DNA from 2 places in the Variovorax sp. P2_H12 genome. Region 2 is predicted to be linked to the other one. Evidence: predicted binding sites of a transcription regulator. Region 2 holds the regulator's gene; the other holds the start of a gene.
What was found. Region 2 encodes NrdR, which represses ribonucleotide reductase genes. Its sites were predicted from a motif close to CACNANATNTNGTG; they were not measured.
Positions count from the first base shown of each region.

Region 1: AC1DYK_RS25435 (ribonucleoside-diphosphate reductase subunit alpha) is a predicted target of NrdR. The motif match lies at 1,276-1,289, and genes of this name have one in related genera.

Region 1 covers NZ_JBFUFO010000035.1:24,190-27,594, reverse strand. Annotated here, with positions in the region: gene AC1DYK_RS25445 (sigma-54-dependent transcriptional regulator) at 1-164, shown strand, start outside; gene ampD (1,6-anhydro-N-acetylmuramyl-L-alanine amidase AmpD) at 442-1,053, shown strand; gene AC1DYK_RS25435 (ribonucleoside-diphosphate reductase subunit alpha) at 1,404-3,405, shown strand, end outside.
Region 2 covers NZ_JBFUFO010000003.1:100,582-103,986, forward strand. Annotated here, with positions in the region: gene AC1DYK_RS03215 (PilW family protein) at 1-589, opposite strand, end outside; gene AC1DYK_RS03220 (type IV pilus modification protein PilV) at 576-1,118, opposite strand; gene AC1DYK_RS03225 (GspH/FimT family pseudopilin) at 1,112-1,672, opposite strand; gene nrdR (transcriptional regulator NrdR) at 1,834-2,277, opposite strand; gene glyA (serine hydroxymethyltransferase) at 2,294-3,405, opposite strand, start outside.

The DNA.
Region 1 (3,405 bases), on a different contig from region 2:
AGGAGCGCGAGATCCTGATCCGCGCGCTGCAGGAGACCGGATTCAACCGCACCGCCGCGGCCAACCGGCTCGGGCTCAGCCTGCGGCAGATCCGCTACCGGATCGCGCGCCTGGGCATCGCGACACCGAACGGCGACGACGCCAATGCCCTCGGTGATGACTGAGCCCCCACGCTCCCCCACTGCGAGTGGGTCGCTGCCCCCCGAGGGGGCCGCAGGCCGCCTTGGGGCGGCCCGGCGCCGGCCTGAGACTGAGCCCCCACGCTCCCCCACTGCGAGTGGGTCGCTGCCCCCCGAGGGGGCCGCAGGCCGCCTTGGGGCGGCCCGGCGCCGGCCTGAGACTGAGACTGAGCCCCCACGCTCCCCCACTGCGTGTGGGTCGCTGCCCCCCGAGGGGGACGCTGCAGGCCGCCCGTCCGTGCGAAGCGCGGACCTCGCCGCTCTGGCGGCCCGGCGCCGACCTGAGCCCGAAGCGGCCACCGGCCTCTGGCGGGACGGCTGGTATCAATTCGCGCGGCAATTGCGCTCGCCCAACTTCGGGCCGCGTCCGGCCGGCGCCCACATCGACCTGATCGTGCTGCATTCGATCAGCCTGCCACCGGGACGCTACGGCGGCGACGAAGTCCAGCAACTCTTCACCAACCGCCTCGATTGGGATGCGCACCCCTATTTCGACAGCATCCGCGGTCTCGAGGTCTCGGCGCACTTCTATGTGCGGCGCAACGGCGAGCTGTGGCAGTTCGTCGGCTGCGACGACCGCGCCTGGCACGCCGGCGCATCCTGGTGGCGCGGCCGCGCGAACTGCAACGACGATTCGATCGGCATCGAGCTCGAGGGCATCGAAGGCGGCCCGTTCGAAAGCGCCCAGTACGAAACGTTGACCAGCCTGTGCCCGGCGATCGCGCAGCGCCATGCCATCGGCTTCATCGCCGGCCACGAACACATCGCGCCGGGCCGCAAGGAAGACCCGGGCGCCGGCTTCGACTGGCACCTGCTGCAGCGCCAACTCGGCTGGAATCGGGCGATGTTCCCCCCGGCCGCGATGGCCCGCTAGTTTTTTTCAATCGGGTGGCGGGGTGCGATGCGTCGTCGATGCGACGCGGCATCGGCACCCACGCAAGCGCTCAAGCTCAGCAACCATGCGGTTTCCAAGCCCAAATGCGGCTGAAACGCCCGGCTGTCGCGGACTGCGATAACGTCTTTCACTGGCCATGGGGCAGACGCGCGATCCGACGCCTGCTCGCCCTGGTTCACATTCATTGAAAATTGTCGAAAACACTACATCTAGTGGGTTGTAGCCCCACGAGACCCTAGATATAGTGTGCCCTGCCCGGCGCCCGACGCCAAAAACCATGGCCGCGCTGGCACCGCCGCCCCAACAAGAATTGCCAACCGAGGATTCGCATGCAAACTGCCCTGAACACCCCCTCCGCCCCCCGCGCCTCCCACGCTGCTTCCTCGACGCCGCAGCAGCGCGACGTCGCCGGCTCGCCCGCCGGCGATGCGCTGGCCCACTACCAGATCATTCGCCGCAACGGCGCGGTCGTTCCCTTCGAGCCGAACAAGATCGCGATCGCGATGATGAAGGCCTTCCTTGCGGTGCACGGCACCCAGGGCGCGGCCTCGGCCAGCGTGCGCGAGACGGTCGACACCCTGACCCAGGCCGTGGTGCGCGCCATGGTGCGCTCGCGTCCGGGCGGCGGCACCTTCCACATCGAGGACGTGCAGGACCAGGTCGAGCTCGGCCTGATGCGCGGCGGCCACCACGAGATCGCGCGCGCCTACGTGCTCTACCGCGAACGCCGCTCCCAGGAGCGCAGCAAGCAGGGCGAGCAGGACGCGCCGATCGCGGTGTCCACGCTGCACGTGCTCGACCGCGGCGAGCGCGTCGCGCTCGACCTCAACGAGCTCAAGAGCCTGATCGAGTCCGCCTGCACCAACTTGGGCGACAGCATCACCTCCGGCCCGATCGTGGCCGAGACCATGCGCAACCTCTACGACGGTGTGCCGCTGGACGAGGTCTACAAGGCCTCGATCCTGGCCGCCCGCACGCTGATCGAGAAGGACCCCGACTACACCTTCGCCACCGCCCGCCTGCTGCTGCACACGATCTTCAAGGAAGTGATCGGCCGCGAAGTACCGCTGGCCGAACGGGCCCAGGCCTACGCCGACTACTTCCCGCAGTTCATCAAGAAGGGCGTCGACAACGAGCTGCTCGACGAGAAGCTGCAGCAGTTCGACCTCGCCCGCCTGGGCGCTGCGCTCAAGCCCGAGCGCGACCTGCAGTTCGACTACCTCGGCCTGCAGACCCTCTACGACCGCTACTTCCTGCACGTGCGCAAGTCGCGCATCGAGCTGCCGCAGGCCTTCTTCATGCGCGTCGCGATGGGCCTCTCGCTCAACGAGATCGACCGCGAAGCCCGCGCCATCGAGTTCTATGAAGTGATGTCCTCGTTCGACTTCATGTCGAGCACCCCGACCCTGTTCAACAGCGGCACCCTGCGCTCGCAGCTGTCGAGCTGCTACCTGACGACCGTGCCCGACGACCTCGACGGCATCTACGAGTCGATCAAGGAAAACGCGCTGCTGTCGAAGTTCGCCGGCGGCCTGGGCAACGACTGGACCCGCGTGCGCGCGCTCGGCAGCCACATCAAGGGCACCAACGGCGAATCGCAGGGCGTGGTGCCCTTCCTCAAGGTGGTCAACGACACGGCCGTCGCGGTCAACCAGGGCGGCAAGCGCAAGGGCGCGGTCTGCACCTACCTGGAAAGCTGGCATCTCGACATCGAGGAATTCCTCGAGCTGCGCAAGAACACCGGCGACGACCGCCGCCGCACCCACGACATGAACACGGCCAACTGGATCCCCGACCTGTTCATGCGCCGCGTGATGGAAAAGGGCACCTGGACCCTGTTCTCGCCGTCGAACGTGCCCGACCTGCACGACAAGTTCGGACTCGACTTCGAGACCGCCTACGTGGCCTACGAAGAAAAGGCCGCGCGCGGCGAGATCACGCCCAGCCGCACGCTGCAGGCCTCGGACCTCTGGCGCAAGATGCTCACGATGCTGTTCGAGACCGGCCATCCCTGGATCACCTTCAAGGACGCCTGCAATGTGCGCTCGCCGCAGCAGCATGCCGGCGTGGTCCATTCGTCGAACCTCTGCACCGAGATCACACTCAACACCAGCGACACCGAAACCGCGGTCTGCAACCTCGGCTCGGTCAACCTGCTGCAGCATCTGAAGGACGGCAAGGTCGACCAGGCCAAGCTCCAGCGCACCATCTCGACCGCGATGCGCATGCTCGACAACGTGATCGACATCAACTACTACGCGGTCAAGAAGGCGCGCGACTCCAACCTGCGCCATCGCCCGGTCGGCCTCGGCCTGATGGGCTTCCAGGACG
Region 2 (3,405 bases):
TGACCTGGATGCCGCTGCCGGTATCGACCCGGTAGCCGAGCTGGAAGTCCGCGACGTTGCCGATCACCGGTTGCAGGCCTTTGGCGCTGCGGCACATCAACTGTCCCTTGGCGTCGAGCGAAAAGGTGGCGCTGATCAGGTTCTCGGTTTCGACGTTGGCGCCGATGCAGTCGTACTGGGCCCAGATCCTCGGAGAGCCGGTGGCGGCAGGCCAGCGCGCGCGTGTGGCGGCCACCGAGACGCTGTCGCTGGCGCCGTCCGCGCCTTCGGTGCCGGAAATCACCGCCACGGCGTCCCCGGTCCCGGCGGCGTCGGGCGCGAAGGCGTGCAGCCCGCTGGTTTCGTCGCGCACGGGCTCCAGCGAGCCGGCCTGGCGCAGTTGCTGGCCGATGACGTGCAGCGCATACGAGCCCTGCTGCTGCAACTGGCCCAGTTCGCTGACGCTGGCGGCCGCGCTGCGCGCCAGCAACAGCGCGGCGAAAGCGGTTGCGATCACCAGCAGGCCGATCGCCATGCCCGCGAGCAGTTCGATCAGGCTCAGGCCCTGTTGCCGATGGCGCAGGCCAGGGTGCGCATCAGGGGTGGACATGGGCCAGATGACACAGGAGGCCAGCGGGACAACGCACACCGGCGGCCAGGCCGTCAATCCGGAAAGGCGCGTCGAGCGCCGGGTCGGACGGGCCATTCGCGTTGGCGTGCCAGGCGACCATCACGCCCAGTTGCCGCGGGCTGTCGCTCATCTCGAACACCACGCTGCGGCCCAGGGGCAGTGCGTTCGCGACCGCCTGCTTCCAGCGGGCGATGTCCCAGCGCGCGAGCGCTGTCGGTTCGCAGGCGGTCGTGCGGCAATCCGGGTGCGGAGGAGGTGGCAGGTCCCAGTGCGCTGCTTCGGCCGGCAGCGGGTGCATGTGCCCGGGATGGGTGCGAACGCGCTCGGCGAGATCCTCGATCAGGCGGATGGCCTGCGTCCGGTGGACGCTGGTCCGGGCATCGGCCAGGGCGCGCAGCTGCACACCGAGCAAGCCGAAGGCGACCAGCACAAGGAGGGTGAGCGACACCAGGGATTCGAGCAGCGTGATGCCGCGCTGCTCGCGGAACCGGCCAGCGTGCTTCAGCATTTGTCGGTCCCTTGGAGGGTCTGGAGCCGGCCGGCGGAGGACATGCACAGCACCCGCGCGGCGGTGCGGTCGGTGCTGCCCGGGGGCCTCAGCGTGAACCTGAAGGCGCCCAGGTTATGGAAGCGGCCCCATCGGTTCAGGTTCAGGTAGGTCGAGGGGCTGGGCACGCTCACCGTCGCCTCGACGCCGCGCAACGGTGGCCAGGCCTGGATCAGCGCCTCGCCCGGATCGCCGTCGTCGTGGCCGTCCGCGAAGACCATCCAGCCGCAGCTCCAGTCCTGGTCGCTGCGGGGCGCGCATCCGCTGGCCGATGCCCGGCGCAGGGTGACGCGGCCGCCGCGCCGCAGCGCTTCCGACCGCGCGACATGGATCGCGGACCGGAGGTCTTCTTCGGCGCTGCGCAGCCGATAGCGCTCAAGGGTCCGGCCGAAGCCCGGCATCGCGAGCCCGGCAAGGATCGCGACGATCGCGAGCACTATCAGCAGCTCGACCAGCGTGAAGCCGGCCAGGGGCGTATCGGGCAGCGAAAGCTGAAGTGAGACGGCGCGGGGCATGACGCTTCGAATGCTAGAAGCGCCAGCACCTCCGCGTGACTTCCGACGGCTCGCCGGCCCGGTCTTCGGGCCAGGCGGTCGGACGGCGGCCGAGAACGACGATTCGCGACAAAGTTGGCAGCAATCCAAACGCGCCCGGCGGGCTCAAGGCCCGGCGCGGCTCAGATATCCCTGAGCAACTGCCTGAATTCGTCGACGTCCTCGAAACTCCGGTACACCGACGCGAAGCGCACGTAGGCCACCTTGTCGAGCCGCTTGAGTTCCCGCATCACCAGTTCGCCGACCTTGGTCGACTCGATCTCGCGCAGCCCGCTGGACAGCAGTTTCTGCTCGATGCGCAGCAGCGCGTTGTCGATCTGCTCGATGCTCACCGGCCGCTTGCGCAGCGCCAGCATCATCGAGGCGCGCACCTTGGCGGTGTTGAAGTCGGCGCGGCTGCCGTCCTTCTTGACCACGACCGGGAAGTTGACGTCCGGCCGCTCATAGGTGGTGAAGCGCTTGTCGCAGGCGCCGCATTGGCGCCGGCGCCGCACGAAGTCGCCGTCTTCCGACACCCGGGTCTCGACGACCTGGGTTTCGAGGTGACCGCAGAAGGGGCACTTCATGCAGGGCGGCTCGTGTTCAGGCGTAAACCGGGAAGCGGCTGGTCAGCGCATGCACCTTGGCGCGCACCGCGTCGATGTTCGCCGCATCGCGCGGGTTCTCGAGCACGTCGGCGATCAGGTTGGCGGTGGCACGCGCTTCCTCGTCCTTGAAACCGCGGGTGGTCATCGCCGGCGTGCCGATGCGCACGCCGCTGGTGACCATCGGCTTCTCGGGGTCGTTCGGGATCGCGTTCTTGTTGATCGTCATGTGGGCCGCGCCCAGCACCGCCTCGGCTTCCTTGCCGGTGATGCCCTTGGCACGCAGGTCGACCAGCATCACGTGGCTCTCGGTGCGTCCGCTGACGATGCGCAGGCCGCGCTCGGTCAGCGTCTCGGCGACGATCTGCGCGTTCTTGACCACCTGCTGCTGGTAAGCCTTGAATTCCGGCGACAGCGCTTCCTTGAAGGCCACGGCCTTGGCCGCGATCACGTGCATCAGCGGGCCGCCCTGCAGGCCCGGGAAGATGGCGCTGTTGATCGCCTTCTCGTGCTGCGACTTCATCAGGATGATGCCGCCGCGCGGGCCGCGCAGGCTCTTGTGGGTGGTGGAGGTCACCACGTCCGCGTGCGGAACCGGGTTGGGGTAGACGCCTGCGGCCACGAGTCCCGCGTAGTGCGCGATGTCGACCATGAAGATCGCGCCGACGTCCTTGGCCACCTTGGCGAAGCGCTCGAAGTCGATGCGCAGCGAATAGGCCGAGGCGCCCGCGATGATGAGCTTGGGCATCGCATCTCGCGCCTTGCGCTCCATCGCGTCGTAGTCGATCTCTTCCTTGGCGTCCAGGCCGTAGCTCACCACGTTGAACCACTTGCCGCTCATGTTGAGCGGCATGCCGTGGGTCAGATGGCCGCCTTCGGCCAGGCTCATGCCCATGATGGTGTCGCCGGGCTTCAGGAAGGCCAGCATCACGGCTTCGTTGGCCGAGGCGCCGCAGTGCGGCTGCACGTTGGCGGCATCGGCGCCGAACAGCTGCTTGACGCGGTCGATGGCCAGTTGCTCGGCCACGTCGACGTGCTCGCAGCCGCCGTAGTAGCGGCGGCCGGGGTAGCCCTCGGCGTATTTGTTGGTGAGCTGAGAGCCCTGGGCGG